DNA from 3 places in the Corynebacterium sp. A21 genome. Region 3 is predicted to be linked to each of the others. Evidence: riboswitches for the same ligand, from Rfam matches in the RefSeq annotation. Region 3 holds a riboswitch; each other region holds the start of a gene.

Region 1 (6,335 bases), on a different contig from region 3:
ATGCCCAGGCGCCTCAAGTGAGCGAGTCAGGTCGATCCCGCCCTCATCGCCCGGCTGCGCTTGCTTTTCGACGCCGAGCCCGGCCTCAACGCCCTGCAAGGGCGAGCTAGGAGCGATTCATCCGGCTGGCCTGATCAAAGAACTCCCGCTCGTGGACTGAGGCACTCAGAAAGGCCCGGGCAGCCTTGAGGCGTTGCTCCGGCCCCGCCGCCTCAAGAGCATGCTCCACCCGCTGGATCGCGGCCCGGGTACCAGCCAGGAAGGCCTCACCCGAGTAGGTGCCCAGCCACTCCGTGTAGGGGTGATCCTCATGGTTCTGGGCGGCCAGCAGGAGACCGACCTCGGCATAGAGCCAGTAGCAGGGCAGCACCGCAGCCGCCCCGACCACATAGTCATCGGTCGCGGCCCGAGCCAGCAGGAAATCGGTGTAGCCGGTGGTCACCGGGGAAGGCGCCTGAAGGGCGCGTCCCCCTAGGTAGGTGCGGTGCAGCTCAGCCTCCACCACCAGGCATCCTGCGGCGCTTTGTGCCCAGGCCACCTGAGCTGCAGCCGCCGGGGCCTTGGCAGCGAGGAGAGCCAGCGCGCGGGAATATTCGCGCAGGTAGTGGGCATCTTGGTTGAGATAGGTGGCGAACTCCAGCTGCGCGAGGGAGCCATCACCCAGGCGGCGGATGAAGTTGGAGGAGTTGATGTCGGCGATGATATCCCCGCTGGCCTCCCAGAGTGCCCGGGTGAAGGGGCCGGCCGGCTCGATCTCGGGAGCCGGGCTCGGGGTGGTGGCGGCCGCCACCAGGTGATGGGCATCCCGCCCACTCAGCGGCGGGGCCTGCAGGTGAGCCCAGGGGATCGGGTCACCGGCCTGCGCCAGCCGACGAGCCAGATGGGAGTGATCAACGGGGCCGTTACCGGTACCCACCTGCAGCGCATCGGCCGCGCGGAGAGCCTCATTGAGCCAGGTGGTGGACCATTCCAGCGCCTGCTCCACGCTCTCGCCGGCAGCCAGGCGGGTGGCCAGCGCCGAGGACAGGGAGCAGCCGGTGCCGTGGCTGTTGTCGGTGTCCACCCGGGAGTTGAGGACGTGGTGCACGGAACCATCGGGGCGCACCACCGCATTGTCGGCGGCGGGCCCACGCAGGTGGCCGCCCTTGACTATCACGACTGTATTAGTAGCGGCGGCGAAGCCGCTGGCCTGCTCGATGGCGGCGCTCAGATCAGCGGCCTCAGGCTGATCCACGAGCACCGCTAACTCCGGGATATTCGGGGTAACCACGTCGACCTCAGCGGCCAGAGACCGGATGGCGGCCTCGGCATCCTCCTCGAGTAGCCGGTCACCGCTGGTGGCGATCATCACCGGATCCAGCACCACCGGGCCATGCGGCTGTTCCCGCAGCCACCGGCTCACCGTGGCGGCAGTAGCGGCGGAGCCCAGCATGCCGATCTTGAGGGCGTCCACCTCGACGTCCCCGAAGACCGAGGCCAGCTGTTCATCCAGGAATCTCAGTGGTGGGGTGTGGAACGACTGCACCCCGGTGGTGTTCTGCGCCACCAGGGAGGTCACCACGGACATGCCATAACCACCAGCTGCGGTGATGGACTTCAGGTCCGCCTGCATCCCGGCACCACCGGAGGGGTCGGTCCCGGCGATCGAGAGCACGCGGGGGCAGGAAGGCGCGGTGGGCTGGTTCATCGGTGCCCGGTGCTGCTCCCAGGTCTGCTTGAGATCGGCGGCCGCGGCGGCCGGATCAGCAGCGGCGATGATCGCCGAGACCACGCAGAGGCCGTCGGTGGCGGTGCGCGCCAGCTCAGCGGCATTGTGTTGGCCAACTCCGCCGATGGCGACCGAAGCCATACCGTGCTCGGCGGCGATCGGGGCCAGCTCGGCGATGCCCGCGATACCGACAGCTGCCGGGGCATCAGGTTTGGTCTCGGTGGCTCGCACCGGGCCCAGGCCGACCACATCCGGGACCTTGACCCCGGTGGTCGTGCATTCGGTGATGCAGTCCGCCAGCTGTTGGCGGTTCTCGATGGTCAACCCCAGGAGCAGATGCTCCGGTAAGGCCCGGCGGGCATCGATATAGGCCATGTCGCCCTGCCCGATGTGCAGATGCAGACCCAGCTCAATCGCGATATCCACGCGGTCGTTGATGAACAAGGGCACCCCATGGGCGTCGGTGATGGTTTTCAGCTCCCGGGCGCGGGCCAGAAACTCCTCATGGGAGGCGTCCTTGTCGCGCAGCTGCACCACGCTCACCCCGCCGGCGAGGGCGCGCTCGACAATGCCGGTGACCTTCTCAGGCCCGCCGCCGAGTAGGGGATCAGTGACCAGATAGATGGAGTAGTCGATCATGTCCTAGTTCTCCTCGATGCTGCTCAGGTCGCGGATCTGCCCGGAGTTGAGCTCGTGGAGAGCATCAAGGAGCGCGACGGCAAAGGATCCAGGGGCGGTGGCCCGGGTGGCTGCGAGCTGCCCGGCGACACCCAGGTGGGCATGGGCGGCGAGGACGGCGTCGTGAAGCGGGATCCCGGTATCCCGGACCGCGCCGAGATAAGCGGCGGTCAACGCCCCCAGGGAACAGCCGGTACCGATGACCAGCTGCAACATTGGATCACCGGAGGAGAGGCGGGTGACGCGATCCGCGGAGACGATCAGATCGACCGGGCCGGAGACCGCGACCACACCACCGGTGCGCGTCGCCAGCAGCCGGGCGGCTGTCAGCGCGGACTCCACCGAATCGGTGGCATCCACCCCACGCCCGCCAGCACCGAGGCCGGCCAGGGCGGCGACTTCGGAGGCGTTGCCACGGATGGCGGTGGGCCGCTTATCGACGACCCCCCGGGCGAACTCGGTGCGCTGCTTCAGCCCGCCGACGGCGACGGGGTCCAGCACCCAGGGAGTGCCGGCCGCATTCGCGCCGCGGATCGCCTCGGCCATGCCCCGGTACTGCTCTGCGCTGGGGGTGCCGGCGTTGATGAGTACCCCGGAGGCCACCTGGGCGAAGTCATATGACTCCGCCGGGGTGTCGCACATGGCGGGTGAAGCGCCGGCAGCGAGGAGGGTATTGGCGGTGAACTGCATGACCACCGAATTAGTCAGGCATTGGACCAGGGGAGTGTGCTGGCGCAAAGTGTCGATGATCAGATGATATGGATATGCCACGTTAAGGACATCCCTTCGCTAGTACGAGCTAGAGCAGGTTCAGCGGGTCTTATCTCAGCCCACCGTCGATCGGCAGGCACCCCGTGTCTGTGGCTGAAAATCTATCAGAGCAGGACCCCCACCGGATGATGGGGGCCACGCTAAGGGCGTGTCCGGGGAAAGCCGGGCCCCAGAAAAGACAGAAACGCCGCACCCTCCCGGTTCCGGATGATCTCGGAAGGTGGGGAGAGCGCGGCGTCTGCGGCTACCTCTTATTTATTGAGGTTGATGCGGCTGAGCACGTCGATCGGTGCGTCAGCCGGCACGCCGTCGAGCTCGGCGACGGTCTGAATGGCGTTGCGGGCCAGCAGCTGCTGGCGGGTGGTGGCCAGATTGTAGCGCTTCGGGGACAGGGCGTTGAGACCCCAGTTGAGGGCGGAGACCACACGGTTACGGAAGCCGACCAGGAACATCACGTGGACGCCGAGCCAGAGCAGCCAGCCGACGAAGCCCGTGACCTCGACGTTGCCCATCTTCACCACGGCGGAGAAGCGGGAGACGGTGGCCATGGACCCCTTGTCGAAGTAGTCGAAGTCTTCGCGCTCCTCAATGCTGCGGCCCTCCACCTCCTCGGTGATGAGCTCGGCGACGTACTCGCCACCCTGGATGGCGGTCTGGGCGACACCCGGCAGGCCCTTCAAGGAGATCATGTCACCGATGACGAAGACATTGCGGTGCTCGCCGACGGAGAGATCATTGTTGACCATGACGCGACCGGCGCGGTCGGTCTCGACACCAGCCTGCTCAGCAACCATCTTGCCCAGCGGGGAGGCCTGGACACCGGCGGACCAGATCTTGCAGAAGGCCTCGATGGAGTGCTCGGAGCCGTCGATGGTGGACTTGTAGGTCACGACGTTCTCATCGACATTGGTGACCAAGGCGTTGAGCTTGACGGTCACCCCGATCTTCTCCAGCTGGCGCTGGGCGTTGCGGCCCAGTCGCTTGCCGAAGGGCGGCAGCACCTGCGGGGCACCATCGAGCAGGATGATCTTGGCGGAGGAGGGGTTGAAGTTGGTGTACTCACCGGCGAGGGTCCGGTGTGCCATCTCTGCCAGCTGGCCAGCCAGCTCCACACCGGTCGGGCCGGCACCGACGACAACGAAGGTGAGCAGGCGCTCACGCTCTGCCGGATCATCGGTGATCTCGGCGCGTTCGAAGGCCTCGACGATGCGGGCCCGCAGACCGAGAGCATCATCAATACTCTTCATACCCGGTGCGTACTGGGCGAAGTGATCATTGCCGAAGTAGGACTGGCTGGCACCGGCGGCGATGATCAGCGAATCGTACTCGTAGCTGCGGTTGATCTCATCCAGCTGGGTGGAGACCATCTTGGACTCGATGTCGATGTTGACCACCTCGCCCTTGACCACGCTCAGGTTGTCCTGACCGGACAGCACCTGACGGGTGGACGGTGCCACCTCGCCGGAGGACAGGATGCCCGTTGCCACCTGGTAGAGCAGCGGCTGGAAGAGGTGGTGGTTGGTGCGGTCGATCAGGGTGACGTCGACATCGGCGTTCTTGAGATCCTTGGCGGCGAAAAGGCCACCGAATCCGGAACCGATGATGACTACATGGTGACGGCCGCCGGCAGGGCGGATGGGAGCATCTGACATGGGTGAGTTGAACTCCTGTTTTGAGGGTTTTTGGTTTCGCTGTCACCCATAGTAGACGTGCACGCAACTTGGCTCAGCCTGGGGATTCACTGCTTTGCCTGATTGCCCCCGGAATTCATGATTCCCATCGGCAGGTCTGATGGGTTCCGGCGCCTAAAAGGGTTAGAATTCCATCCGCATTGTGTATTGCCGGTGGGGAAGGGTGGTGGTGGGAGTGAATTCTTCCCATCTGCACGGAATTGACACAGACCGGTGGCCCGGTGTCGCCAACGTCCCCTCCGGCCCCCTGATGAGGCTTCGTGCCAGACACGCGGAGTCCCTCTTCGCCAAACTCTGCGAGAAAGCCGAACTGAGCCTTGACCCCGCGAACAGTCCCGATCTGATCGTCGATCATGAGGAACTCTTCTCCCGGTTGGCGGACTCCGGCTGGCTGGGTCTGGCCGAGAGTTATCTCGCCGGCGAATGGCGGTCCGGCGCACTGCGTGAGGTGCTGGTCAAGCTCCTCGGCGCTGGATACAAGGCCGGTCGTCGCGCCCGCAAGCCTGAATTTGACCATTATGAGGGTGGGGAACTGCCCCCGGAGTTGGTCCGACTGAACTCCGCCGACGGCATGAGTATCTTCGGAGCGGTCTTCTCCGCCCCCGCCACCACAGAGCGCACCGCGGTGATCTCCTATGTCCCCGGGGCCGGCCGCAACCGTGAACCGGCGAGCCACTTCGTCGACGTGACCACCCTGGCCGATCCCACGCTCGTGGAGCGGGAGGACCTCACCGGCGCCCAGCAACGCGCCGTGGAGATGCTTCTCGACGCCGCCGAAATCGGCCCCGGCACCCACCTGCTGGAGCTCCCCAGCGCCGGTGGGGCCGTACCGGTCGCTGCGGCCCACCGTCGCGCGACCGTCGATTCGCTCACCGCCGACCCCGACCATTTCGCTGCCCTGCAGGAACAGCTCACCCTCGCCGGGGTGGATGATTTCGTGCACACCGATCAGATCTCCGGCGCGGTTCCCCAGCCGAAGGAATGGCGGGGCCGCTATGACGCCATCATCAGCGTTGAAAGTTTGGAGGGACTCAGCCGGGCGGATCGGCCAGCCTTCGCCGCCGCACTGGACCGGCTCCTCATCCCCGGCGGTCGGGTGACCCTGCAGACCGTGGTGGCCACCGACTCCATGACCCCCGCGGTGCGGGAATCCCTGGGCCTGCTGCGGGCCTATATCTGGCCGGGGCTGGAGCACCCCACAATCACCGAGGTCCACCAGCTCTTCGACCGCCACTCCGGGCTTCGGGTGATCAGCCAGACCCACCTGGGAACGCACTACGCCAAGACCCTCGAGTTACAGCACCAGCTCTTTCTGGGACAGCAACGGGAGGCGGCGGCAGATGGTTTCGACATCGTCTTCCGCCGCATGTGGCAGTTCCAGTACGCACTGCGCGAGGCACTCTTCGAACTCGGTCACCTTGACGCGGTGCAGTTCACACTGACCTCACGTAATAGACGCGGTCAGCGCTAAAACGAGGGTTCTCAGC
Region 2 (6,335 bases), on a different contig from region 3:
ACACCACCCTGGGACTGGCTTTCGGTGCGGTCGCCGGCATCATGGTTTTCATCTCAATGGATGAGCTGCTGCCCACCGCGGTATCCACCGGGCGCCACCACCACGCCATTTACGGCCTGGTGCTGGGCATGGCGGTCATGGCGGTCAGCCTGGTGATGTTCCTCTAGCGGAATTCCCCGGAGGTTAGTGGGACCTGCCGCTCAGTTTGGAGATTGCGCCGAGCAATCCGACGATCACGGTGCCCCAGAGGAAACCGAAGATCAGCGAGACGAGGGTATTGCCCACCCAGCCGAGTGCGCCGCCCCCGAGGGCTACTTCCGCGCCGTGGGCGATCTCGTAGAACCAGATCGCCCCGAACTCCTCGAGCCCGACGATCATGATGTGGCCACCGACCCAGAGCATGGCGAAGGTACCGATGATGGCGATGACCGTCAGTACTTTCGGCATGGCGACAACCAGGCCCCGGCCAAATTTGGCACCGCCTCCCGTCGGGTCCTTCTCGATCATCCGGAGTCCGAGGTCATCCATTTTCACCAGGAGCCCCACCGCCCCGTAGACCAGGACGGTCACCCCGATGGCCACAATCAACAGCACACTCAGCTGCATCCAGAAGGTCTGGGTGGCCACCTCATTGAGTGAGATGACCATGATCTCGGCACTCAGGATGAGGTCGGTCATGATCGCACCCTTGACCAGTTTGTCCTCTGACTCCGGGCCTTCATCGGTGGCGGGGGTTTCAGTGGCATGCTGGCCGGTGAGTTTATGCCAGATCTTTTCCGCACCCTCGAAACACAGGTACGTGCCGCCGAGCATCAGCAATGGTGTCAGCGCCCAGGGTGCGAGCCAGTTCAGCAACAGGATAATCGGAAGAATGATGATCAGTTTGTTGCGGAAGGATCCCTTGGTGATCCGCCAGATCATCGGGAGTTCGCGGGCGGGGGAGGCATTGGAGACGTACTTCGGGGTGACAGCGGCGTCGTCGATGACCACGCCAGCGGCCTTGGCACTGGTCTTTCCGGCTGCGGCGGCCACGTCATCGACGGTGGCGGCGGCGGTTCTGGCGATAGCAGCAATGTCGTCGAGCAGGGCGGCAAGTCCACCAGGCATAACAGTCACCTTCCTAATGATGGGAATGTGACATAAGATACCCGCTTCTGTGCCCTCATGTGTTCCAAGGGGAGGGGGCAATGTACTACCGGCGGGCAAGGAGGTAACTTGAGGGCCATGACCTCAGCTTCCACCGCCCGTGTTGCCACTGATCGCCCCGCCCGATACGGCAAGCAGCTGGCTGCGCACTTCTCCCAGAAACTGAAGACGGATTGGGATGCCGCGGAGGGCCGCGGACACCTTTATTTCGAAGGTGAGATGGCCGGTGAGGTGAGTATGATCGTCGGGGACTCGGTGCTGCTGCTCCACCTGGTGACCGCACCGGAACACGTGGAAGCCCTGGAACTGGTGATCGCGCGCCATCTGGTTCACTTCGGTGCCCGCGATGAACTCAAGGTTTCCTGGCGTCGCGAGGGAGGGGTGGCAGGGACCGTTTTTTCCTCCGCTGACCTCGATGGCGTAGAGTAAGGCCCGGTTAGACAACTAGATAACCACGGGTGCTCGGTGAAACTCCGGGCTGAGATGCTGCATATCGGCGACCGTTGAACCTGATCCGGATAATGCCGGCGCTAGGGAGGAATCCATGACTGGTACACGTGTACCCCAAAACCCCACCACATCTACTTGGCGGGTCATTGACATCATCATCGCAGCGGTCCTTGGTGTGGCCTGCGGACTGCTCTTCTGGGTATGGAACTCAGTAGGCTATGCCTGGTTCACCGCCTTTGATGCCCTGACCCCGGGCTTGGGTGGCATGGCCGCCGGCATCTGGCTGATCGGCGGTGTCATCGGTGGACTGGTGATCCGCAAGCCCGGTGCGGCCCTCTTCGTTGAGTTGCTCGCCGCAGTGGTCTCTGCGGCGCTGGGTAATCAGTGGGGAATCGAGACCGCATACTCAGGGCTGGCCCAAGGCTTGGGCGCCGAGCTGGTTTTCGCAGCCTTCCGCTACCGCCGTTTCACTTTGCCGGTGGCGGTGCTCGCAGGGATCGGCGCCGGTATCGGTGCCTATGTGCTGGAACTTTTCCTCAGCGCTTATTACGCGATGTCCCTGACCTTCAACATCATCTATCTTTCCTGCCTCCTGGTTTCCGGGGCGGTGCTGGCGGGAGCCCTGGGCTTCTATCTGGTCAAGTCGCTGGCGGCGACCGGCGCTCTGGACCGTTTTGCGGTGGGCCGGGAACTGCGGCCGCAGGTATGACCAGAAATATTGTTCGAGGGGCAGGTGTCACCGCCCGCGATTTCGGGTGGCGTCATGCCAGCCGCACCAGGCCCGCCTTAGCCGGCATCAATCTCGATATCGGGCCAGGACAGCGGGTCCTGCTCAGCGGTAATTCCGGTTCCGGAAAATCCACCCTGCTGGCGGCGCTGGCCGGGGTTCTCGGTGATGCCGAGGATGGTGAGCGGCAGGGCACCCTGCTTATCGACGCCGTGGACAACCCCACCGTCGGGCTGGTGCTGCAGGACCCTGATTCCCAGGTGATCGCCAGTCGGGTGGGCGATGATGTCGCTTTCGGTTGCGAGAATCTCGGCGTCCCGCCTGCGGAGATCTGGCCGCGGGTGCGTCGCGCTCTGGAGATGGTGGGGCTGGATCTGCCCCTGGATCATCCCACCGCACACCTTTCGGGTGGTCAGAAGCAGCGTCTGGCGCTGGCCGGGGTGATCGCCATGGGGGCGAGTCTGATTCTCCTGGATGAGCCCACCGCGAACCTTGATCCGGTGGGGCAGCGGGAGGTGGTGGCGGCGGTGGACCGCATAGTCAACGAGACCGGGGCGACCCTGGTAATCGTGGAGCACCGCCATGAATTCTGGCTGCCGATCGTTGATACGGTGCTGCGTCTGTCGGATGGCCAGATTCAGGAGATCTCCCCGGCAGAACTGTCTGGCACACCTGTACTGGAACCGGCACACACCGACCTTTCCCGGGCCGCGTCCCTGATGTCCGCCCATGATCTGGTGACCCAGTGGGGCCCGCCCCGCACCTTGCGGCTGCCCGCCGGGGCCTCCACCGTGATCACCGGGCCCAATGGTGCCGGAAAGTCCACGCTGGCCATGACCCTGGCCGGGCTGCTCCCACCTCGCAGCGGCACCTTGGAGGTCTCCGAGGAGCTGCGCCAGGGGCTCCGGAATGCGCCGCACAAGTGGCGTTCGGCGGCGCTGGCGAAACGGATCGGCATGGTCTTCCAGGACCCGGAGCACCAGTTTGTCGCACGTACCGTCGCCGAGGAGATGGCGGTCGGGCCGAAGGTGATGAAGCTTTCCGGCGCCGGGGAGCGCATCGCTGAGCTCCTTGAGCGCCTTCGGCTTGATCACCTCGCCCAGGCCAATCCCTTCACCCTCTCCGGCGGGGAGAAGCGGCGACTGTCGGTGGCCACCGCCCTGGTGGCGGCCCCGAAGCTCCTGATCCTGGATGAGCCGACCTTCGGCCAGGACCCGGAGACCTTCAAGGAGCTGGTGCTCATGCTCCGGGAGTTGACTGCCGAAGGGGTCACCATCGTTTCGGTGACCCATGACCAGGCCTTCATCAACAGCCTGGGTGATCATCACGTGGCGGTCTCATGAATCTGCTCCGGGGAATCAATCCGGTCACGAGGATCGCGGCGCTGATCCTGCTGACCACACCGCTGCTGCTGAGCGTGGATCTGGTTTCGGCGACGGTCTCGCTGGCGTTCACCCTGGCGCTTGCGCCGTTGGCGGGAGTGGGTTGGTGGACCATGTTCAAACGGGGGTGGCCGATTCTGCTGGCCGCCCCGATCGCCGGGGTGTCGATGGCGCTCTACGGCCGTCCCGAGGGGCAGGTGTACGTCGAGTTCCTCTTCGCCACCGTCACCGACAACTCCCTGCAGCTGGCGGCGGCGATCATGGTCCGTGTGCTCGCCGTCGGGCTACCGGTGGTGGTGTTGGCGGCCAAGGTCGATCCCACTGATCTGGGCGATGGGCTGGCACAGGTGGCTCGGCTGCCGGAACGTTTCGTCATCGGCGCGGTGGCCGGTGCCCGGTTGACCTCGCTCTTCCGCTCGGACTGGTCCTCGATGGCCCAGGCGAGGCGTTCCCGCGGCATCGCGGATCAGGGCCGGATCAAACATCTGCTGACCATGGCCTTCGGGCTGCTGGTCCTGTCCCTGCGGCGTGGTGGAAAGTTGGCCACCGCCATGGAAGCCCGTGGTTTCGGCGGTGGGCAGCGCACCTGGGCCCGGGAATCGAAGGTCGGCGCGCGGGATTTCACGGTTCTTGCCTGCTGTGTGCTGATCTCCACCGTGGCCATTGGTGTGGCGATCTGGACCGGTTCCTTCCGCTTCCTCGGGGCTTAACGTGTTCACCCTCCTCATCGACGGGCGCTCCGGCTCAGGCAAAACCACGCTCGCCCGCCAGCTGGCCGCAGAGACCGGCTACCAACTGGTACACCTGGATGATTTCTATCCCGGTTGGGGAGGACTCGCCGCCGCCGCCGAGATGGTCGCCCGGCAGGTGCTGCACCCACTCACCCCAGGCTTCACCCGCTGGGATTGGGAAGCGGACCGGCCGGGGCAGTGGCAGCCGCTGATCCCGGGTGCGTCCTTGATCATCGAGGGCGCGGGCGCGGTCACCACGGCGTCGATAAGCGCCGCCCGGCAGCTCGGAGAGACCCTGAGCGTGCGTGTCGACGCCCCGGCCGCCCTACGCCGGGAGCGTGCCCTGCGGCGCGATCCGGGCTTCGCACCCTGGTGGGAGATGTGGGCCGCGCAGGAGGCACTCCATTTTGCCGGAGCAGTCCGGGCGGACCTGGAACTACCGGGCTGAAGCGATCGGTCCGAGCACACCCCACTGGGCCACCGCTGGTGCCAGCTCCGTGGGCTCGTGGCCCCAGACGGTGAGTATCGCCCGGATGCCGTGACCGGTGCCCGCGGTCAGCTCGAGCCGCACCCGATCCCCCGGCTCACCTGCGCCCGTGACAAAGTCCAGGACCTCGGCAGGGCTGGATTCGGTGACCACACCCAGCACAGCTTCCGGGGCCTGGGGAGCGTGGTATGTCTGGCCGGCGGCCGGGGGCCGGAAATGATCCCAGACGACCTCCGCGGGCACCGTCATCTGACGCTCCCAGCGCACCATCCAGCCGCTCTCATCATGGGCGACCTGGGGCTCGTCCAGACCGAACTGCAGCGCCAGCTCCTGGTGTCTTTCGGGCCGCGGGCCGAACTCAGGGACCGGCTCCTGCCGCAGATGGTGGGCCAGCACCTCCAGGCAGGTCTCCCAGCCGGTGGCATAGCTGGCCGCGCCGGGCAGATCATCGAAGACGTAGGTCAGCCGCAGGGTGGTCCCCGGCTCCAGCTCCAGGATCATCAGGTCGGTGTGCCAGGAGAGCACCAGGCGCGTTGGTTCCCGCCGTTCGAGAATCTCGCCCAGCTCTGCCGGGGTTACCGCGAAATCACGAAAGCGGAGCTGCCTGCCACTGATGTCCACCACGCTGGGAAACCAGGAGCTCAGGCCCGCTGCGGTGCTGATGGCCGACCACAGGATCTCCGGTGACTGGGAAAAGTGCTTGGTGACCATTACTGCTGGGCGGCCATCGTATTCCTTGAGTTCGGTCATGATTGTTCCTCCTGCTTGTGGCGATACCCTGGTAACCGTGGAAACTATCAGGATTGCAGCCGTGGTGCTGCGCAGCGAGGACGGCCGGATTCTGAGCGTGCGAAAGCGGGGGACCGGCAGTTTCATGTTGGTCGGCGGAAAGCTTGAAGCCGGGGAAACGCCGTTGTGCGCGGCGGTGCGGGAGGTGGCGGAGGAGCTGCGCATCCGGCTGGATCCCTCCCGGCTGTCCCACCTGGGGCGTTTTGAAGCACCTGCCGCCAATGAGGACGGCGCCGGGGTGGACTGTGATGTCTACCTCGCCGCCGACCCGATCGGGGGACTTCCGGAGGTTTTCGAGGAGATCGAGGAGGCCCGTTTCTTTGCGGTGGACTCTGAATCTGCCGAGCTGGCGCCACTGAGCCGGGAGGTGGTGCTGCCGATATTGCGGACGAGCCCGGACAAACTTGATACTCTCGCCTAGTTGTTGTCGGGACCCCAGGAGGCCACATGTTCGGCATTGTCACAGCTTTCGCCATCATCTTCTTGGTGATTGCCGCCGGTTATCTGCTCTCCCGCGTCGGGGTCATCCGCGGCGAGCCGGACCGGGACGTGATCAACCGGGTCGCCTTCTACGCGGCAGTTCCGGCACTGGTGTTCTCGGCGGTGGCCACGACCGAGATCGG
Region 3 (6,335 bases):
ATCCTCGGCGCCGGCATGCCGGAGCTGGTTGATCGTATGGCTGAGTACCAGAAGGACATGGCCGCTGAAGTGGAAAAGAAGGACGAGGCCCTGCGCAATCGTCTGATGGGTCAGTGAACCCGGTCCTCGTACTCGGGGCGCTCATCGACGATGACGGCCGCCCCTCGAATATCCTGGCCGCCCGGCTGAAGCGCGCCCAGCCGCTTATCGACGCCGCGGGGGTCGGCGTTGTCAGCGGCCGCGGCGAAGCTGAGGCCATGGCCCAGTGGCTGATCGAACACGGGGTGGACGCCGCGAAACTCCTGCTGGAGACCGAGGCGACCAGCACTAATGAAAACCTGGAGAATGCCCAGGCACTGCTGCCGGACACCCGCTGCTGGATCGTGGTCACCAGTGATTTCCATGTGCTGCGCACTCGGATCTGGGCCTGGCACCTCGGGGTCCCGGTGCAGGTGATCGGGGCACGGACCGAGGGGCGCGCGTGGGTGAAAATGTTCCTGCGGGAGTGTCTGGCACTGCCGCACTCGGTGCTGCGGGTGGGATGGCGAAGGGTGCGGGGCATCCTTGAATGATCCGGGTATTGCGCGTAGACAGGGGCCATGAGCACATTCGCATTGGAAAACCCGAGCACCGGACAATCTGAACAAGAATTTGACCGAATCAAGGATACCGACCGCGATGACATTCTGAACCGTTCGACCGCCGCCTTTGCACAATGGCGCACAACCGATATCGATGAACGCGCCGCCGTTCTGGCCAGGACCGCCGACTTTTATGAGGAACGGGCAACTGAACTGGCCGATCACATTGGCCGGGAAATGGGCAAACTGACCCGCTGGGCGAAGATGGAGCTGGGCATCGTCGCCGACATCTACCGCTGGTACGCCGAGCACGCCCACGAGCTCCTGGCCGATGAGGCACTACCGGCCCAGGGGGCCGAACAGACCTACGTCCGTAAAGACCCACTCGGACCACTGCTGGGCATCATGCCCTGGAACTTCCCCTATTATCAGGTCGCCCGCTGGGCGGCACCCAACCTCCTGCTGGGAAATTCTCTGGTGCTCAAGCACGCCTCCCTCTGCCCGCTGTCTTCCCAGGCCTGCCAGGAGCTGCTGGAAGAGGCCGGGCTGCCGAAGGATGTGTTCATCAACATCTACGCCTCCGGATCCCAGATGAATGACTTCGTGGCGGATCCACGGATCAAGGGTGTCTCGCTCACCGGCTCTGAAGCCGCCGGTGCCGCCGTAGCCAGCACCGCCGGTGAAAACTATAAGAAATCGCTGCTGGAATTGGGCGGCAATGATCCCTTCCTGATCCTTGATGATGAGAATTTGGACTGGGTGCTGGAGAAGTACACCAAGATCCGGATGTACAACACCGGTCAGGCCTGTAACGCTCCGAAACGGCTGATCGTGCTGGCGGATTTCTACGACCGCACCGTCTCATATCTGAAGGAACAGATCGCTCAGATTGAAGTCGGTCCTTATGACGACAAGGACGCTGGCATGGGGCCGCTGTCCTCGATCGGTGCTCGTGACGAGATCGTCGAGCGACTGACCGAAGCTGAACGCAGCGGTACCGCGAAAATTCAGGTCGGTGGGGGAAAGATCGACCGCGCAGGCGCATACATGGAAGCCACCCTGCTCACTGATGTCGACCGCAGCGCGGATATCGGCTGCAATGAGATCTTCGGGCCGGTGGCCATCGTCTACAAGGCGAAGGACATCGATGAGGCGGTGGAGATCGCCAATGACTCGGAGTACGGCCTATCCAGCTCCGTATGGGGCACGGACCTGGCACAGGCCCATGAGGTGGCAAGCCGACTCAAGGACGGCATGACCTTTGTCAATGAGCACGGTACCACCGCTGCTGGCCTGCCCTTCGGCGGTGTGGGGCGCTCAGGTTACGGCCGCGAACTCGGACGCTGGGGCGTGGGGGAGTTCGTCAATGAACACCTCTTCCGCGTCAGCGACCAGTCGAATGCCGGACAGTCACCGGCGTCCTGACCCCTTCAATCTGTCTAAGCCTGGTCAGCCTCGGACACCAGGTCCTCCTCCGCACTCCCGAGGCTGATGGTGCAGTGGACAGTCTTTTTGATCGCTGATTCCACCAACCGACACAGGTTTCCCGACGGTTCGCGAGGAACCGTGAGGAATTCCTTCGGCATCCCATGTCGGGATGTTTGCCCTCCTTTCCCGATACTCCAGCCTCAACAGGCTAGACAACCGGCCAGCCGAACAATTTCCCTACTCAGGTCTGGGCAACCCCAGGTGCGACCTCAAGGTGGCGCCCTCATAACAGCGGCGGAAGCGACCGCGCTCCTGCAGCACCGGAACCACCTGGTCCACAAAGTCCTCAATGCCTTCAGGCAGGGTCGGCGCCATGAGGTTGAAGCCGTCGGCACCGCCGCCATCGACCCAGCGTTCGATTTCATCGGCGATCATGACCACGTTGATGCCCGCCCTGCTACTGGAGCTGTGGTCGAGGCTTGCCAGCAGCCGGGCAGCGTGGAAAAGGCTGCCAGAAGGTACTGGATACGGTGGTCACCAGGCCGATATTTTCGGTGGCCCGGGCCATGGCCATGAGCGTGGTGATCGGATCGAGGAACCAACCGGGACCGTTTCCCATGCCGCCGAACCCAGCCGATTGGCTGTCCGCGAGGAATACCGCACCCAGGAGGCCGCGTTTCGCGGTGCGCGCGAGTTCCTCCCAGTAGGTGATGTCTCCCAGTCGGCTGGCGCTGGACTGCGGAGCCCGACAGGCGCCAGAGTGGTGCCCGGCGGCGAAGGTGAAGCGATTCAGGTGGACATCAGTTCATGACCAGTCCGCCGTCGACGATGAGGTTTTGGCCGGTGATGGCCCGCGACCACGGGGACGCGAAGAAAAGCGCGGCGTCGGCAAGTTCCTCCGGGGTGGTCACTGAGCCGAGTGGGGTGCCGGTGGCGATGGCGTCGAACACCTCCGGCGGGGTGGTTGAGCTGGCGTCAGTGGTGCGCAGCAGACCACCGCTGAGCATGTTGACGGTGACCGCATGTTTGCCCAGATCGACGGCCAGCGTTCGGGTCAGTGAGAGCAGAGCCGCTTTGGCGGCGTTGTAGTCGTGGTAGGGAACCACCGGATGCTGCACGAGGTTGGTGCCGATGTTGAGCACCCGACCGAATCCGGCCTCCTTGAAACCGGGGAGTGCCGCCTGCACCACGTTGAGGGCACCTGCCACGGTGCCGGCGAATTGGTTGTCGAAGCGTTGGTAGGAGATGTCCTCGGCCTTGGGTCGGGCATCACCGTCGAAGGCGAAGTCCACCAGGGCGTTGTTGATCACGGTGGTGACCGGGGTGCCAAACGCTTCTGCGGCCTGCGTGATCAGAGTATCGACCTGGCTGCGGTCGCGGACGTCGGCTGGGAGCGCAATCGCCCGGCCGGGATGCGCCGCAGCGAACTCTTCAGCTGCCGCGCGGCTGGAGTGGTAGTTGACGGCGACGCGGGCGTCCTCATTGAGGAACGCCTCTGCAATGCAACGGCCGAGTCCCCGGGCGCCGCCAGTCACCAGGACCACCTGCTCGGAAATCGGGGTGGCGAGAGAAGTAGTCAACGCTGTGCCTTTCTGCTGCGAGGCGAAGGCACCGCCGGAAGGCTTCCCGCTGCCCCGGAGGGGCGCGGGTAAGCGGCATCGTAGACAGTCCCTTCGCCAGTACTAACTGGATCAGGTTCAACGGGTGTGTTCTCAGCCCTCCGAATGGAGGGCACCCCGTGTCACATAAGCGACCCTAGCAGTTCCACAGCGAAGGCAGGCGGGATTTAGCCCGGGAGCACCTCAAAGGTAACCTCAAGAAACCTACCCACCTGCCGGGTCCCTGCGGTGCGCAGCTGCGCACTCTCGATCCGTCGCGGCAGCGTCGGCGCACCGGCGGGGAGGAAGACCGGGGCCATGGTCAAGATAATGCGGTCCAGGGCGCCGATATCAAAGAACTGGCCGACCAGATCACCGCCGCCCATCACCCAGATATTTCCCTCACCAGCGGTGTCCCGGATACGGGGGAGTGCATCTCCGACCGAGCTGTTGATGACCTTGATATTGGTCCCCTCCGGAATCGGTAGATTGCGGCTGGAGAAGACCCAGTTCGGCCGGTCACCATAGGCATCGATCCAGGCCTGGGGATTATTGAGCAGATCCATCTCTCGGATCAGCCATTCGTAGGTGGTGGACCCCATGACCAGGGTGGATACCCCGGCCAGGAAATTTCCGATGTCGTCTTCGGCTTCATCACTGCCGGCGACTTCGAAAAGCCACTGCAGGGAGTTGTTTTCATCCGCGATGAAGCCGTTCATGGTCGTCGCTGCGTTATAGATGATCGCCATGGTTCGAGTGTAGATCAGCTGAACCCGGGCAGCTCCGGAGCGAGGATCTCGCTGGGAGCAGGCCGCCAGAGGTAGTCTCGCGGGTATGACCATCCAACGCATGGATAATACCGCCATCGTCGTCGAGGACCTGGATCACGCCATCGATTTCTTCACCGCACTCGGTATGGAGCTTGAGGGCCGACAAATAGTGGAAGGGGAGTTTGTCGATCTCACAGTGGGAATCTCGGGAGTGCGGAGCGAGATTGCGCTAATGAAGACCCCTGATGGCCATGGCCGGATCGAATTGACCAGGTACCTCCAGCCGGAAGCGTTGGCAACCTCGCCGGCGGAGCTTGCCCCCAACACCATTGGCCTGCACCGGGTCATGTTCGCGGTCGATGATCTTGAGGCCACTCTTGCTAAGCTGCGCCCGCATGGTGCCGAGCTACTCGGGGAGATCGCCAACTACGAGGACATCTATCAGCTCTGCTATCTGCGCGGGCCCGCCGGGATTATCGTGGCGCTGGCGGAGCGGATCGGCTGAGCAGCACCCGCTATCGGGAACGCCCTGCCCGCCAGCTCATTACCGCGGCAATGACCAATACCAGCGCCAGCAGTGCCGGCCAGACCTTCGGTTCGGGCTGGACCACATTGATCACGGCCTGAACCAGGGCGATGAAGGCGAAGAATCCCAGGAAGCCGGTCAGCGTATCCAGCTGCATCTTGCGGCGCCGATCTTCGGAATGGTTCTGGGGTTCAGTGGGGCTCATGGTCACCAGCTTAGGGGGTTGGCTCAGGGCTGCTCCGCTGCGTGGCCAGCAGACCGACCACGAGGGCAGTGCCCCAGAGGAGAAAGAGCGGGTCCCAGAGCCAGGCGTGACCTGCCATGGCGGCGAAGTCGAACTGTGCACCGCGGGGGATGACCTCGACCAGTATCAGGTTGGCCACCACGGTGTTCATGCCACCCCAGATGATCAGGACTGCGGCGCCGAGCCAGTAGCACCACCGCCAGGGCGGGGCGTCGATAAGCCGCAACGGCAGGAGTGCGAAGCTGATCTTCAGCGCCCCGAGGATCAGCAGCAGCCAGCCCATCCCGACGAATCGGCCGGTGACCTGCTCGCCGACGGTGTTCAACAGCCACTGCCCGCCCAACCCCCAGTACACACTTGCGGCGCCATGGAGGCAGCCGGCGAGTGCGGCGAGGAGGAGGGCTGGGTGCGGCATCAGGCTTTTACACCACCGGCCGTGAGTCCGGAGACGATCCGACGCTGGAAGATCAGCACCATGATGATCAACGGGATGGTGACCAGTGCGCCGGCAGCCATGACTGCGGCGTAGGGGTACTCGAAGGAGCTCGGGCCGGAGAATCGGGCGATGGCCACGGTGACGGGTTCGGTCGCGGTCGTCGAGAGCTGGCGGGCGAGCATGAACTCGTTCCAGGTGGCGATGAACGCCAGGATCGCGGTGGTGAACAGGGCAGGTGCGGCGAGCGGCAGGAGGATCAGGCGGAAGGCCTGGCCGCGGCTCGCGCCGTCGACACGCGCTGCTTCCTCGAGCTCCCAGGGCAGCTGCCGGAAGAAGGAGACCAGGGTGTAGATGGTCAGCGGCAGCGCGAAGGAGATATTCGGGATGATCAGTGCCTGGTAACTGCCGATCCAGCCGATATCGCCGAAGAGCTGGAAGAGCGGGGTGACCAGGGCAATGCCGGGGAACATCGAGGCGGCGAGGATGATGCCGGTGACGATGCCCTTGCCCGGGAAGTTCAGCCGCGCCAGTGCGTAGGCGGTGAAGACCCCCACCACGACGGCCAGCGTGGTGGTGGTCACGCTGATGATCAGCGAGTTGCCGATGGCGGCGAGGAAGTTATTGCCCTTGTCGGTGGCCAACGCATCCTGGAAGTTCTGCAGGGTCACATGCGTGGGCCAGGGGGTGGTGTCGAAGGTGTGCGCGGAATCGCGCAGTGCGGTGATCACCATCCAGTAGAAAGGCGCCAAGCC

What was found. Region 3 has a riboswitch for thiamine pyrophosphate ahead of ACTU46_RS06505 (3-oxoacyl-ACP reductase). Riboswitches for the same ligand answer to the same signal wherever they lie in the genome.
Region 1: it holds a riboswitch for thiamine pyrophosphate, as region 3 does, so the genes downstream of both, thiM (hydroxyethylthiazole kinase) here and ACTU46_RS06505 (3-oxoacyl-ACP reductase) in region 3, are expected to answer to the same signal.
Region 2: it holds a riboswitch for thiamine pyrophosphate, as region 3 does, so the genes downstream of both, ACTU46_RS05355 (ECF transporter S component) here and ACTU46_RS06505 (3-oxoacyl-ACP reductase) in region 3, are expected to answer to the same signal.

The regions. Positions count from the first base shown of each region.
Region 1 is NZ_JBQPQY010000001.1:818,915-825,249, reverse strand. It holds gene ACTU46_RS03755 (ABC transporter permease) at 1-21, shown strand, start outside; gene ACTU46_RS03750 (bifunctional hydroxymethylpyrimidine kinase/phosphomethylpyrimidine kinase) at 107-2,347, opposite strand; gene thiM (hydroxyethylthiazole kinase) at 2,351-3,157, opposite strand; TPP riboswitch at 3,151-3,251, opposite strand; gene ACTU46_RS03740 (NAD(P)/FAD-dependent oxidoreductase) at 3,409-4,809, opposite strand; gene ACTU46_RS03735 (class I SAM-dependent methyltransferase) at 5,024-6,319, shown strand; gene ACTU46_RS03730 (VOC family protein) at 6,331-6,335, opposite strand, start outside.
Region 2 is NZ_JBQPQY010000002.1:263,577-269,911, reverse strand. It holds gene zupT (zinc transporter ZupT) at 1-167, shown strand, start outside; gene ACTU46_RS05365 (DUF808 domain-containing protein) at 184-1,107, opposite strand; gene ACTU46_RS05360 (DUF2218 domain-containing protein) at 1,225-1,575, shown strand; TPP riboswitch at 1,591-1,700, shown strand; gene ACTU46_RS05355 (ECF transporter S component) at 1,691-2,305, shown strand; gene ACTU46_RS05350 (ABC transporter ATP-binding protein) at 2,302-3,666, shown strand; gene ACTU46_RS05345 (energy-coupling factor transporter transmembrane component T family protein) at 3,663-4,415, shown strand; gene ACTU46_RS05340 (hypothetical protein) at 4,417-4,884, shown strand; gene ACTU46_RS05335 (hypothetical protein) at 4,873-5,673, opposite strand; gene ACTU46_RS05330 (NUDIX hydrolase) at 5,711-6,133, shown strand; gene ACTU46_RS05325 (AEC family transporter) at 6,160-6,335, shown strand, end outside.
Region 3 is NZ_JBQPQY010000003.1:31,418-37,752, reverse strand. It holds gene purE (5-(carboxyamino)imidazole ribonucleotide mutase) at 1-117, shown strand, start outside; gene ACTU46_RS06525 (YdcF family protein) at 114-572, shown strand; gene ACTU46_RS06520 (aldehyde dehydrogenase family protein) at 600-2,006, shown strand; gene ACTU46_RS06515 (hypothetical protein) at 2,247-2,444, opposite strand; partial or broken gene ACTU46_RS06510 (LLM class flavin-dependent oxidoreductase) at 2,424-2,802, opposite strand; gene ACTU46_RS06505 (3-oxoacyl-ACP reductase) at 2,810-3,589, opposite strand; TPP riboswitch at 3,660-3,758, opposite strand; gene ACTU46_RS06500 (dihydrofolate reductase family protein) at 3,796-4,356, opposite strand; gene ACTU46_RS06495 (VOC family protein) at 4,442-4,882, shown strand; gene ACTU46_RS06490 (hypothetical protein) at 4,893-5,108, opposite strand; gene ACTU46_RS06485 (DUF3995 domain-containing protein) at 5,119-5,562, opposite strand; gene ACTU46_RS06480 (carbohydrate ABC transporter permease) at 5,562-6,335, opposite strand, start outside.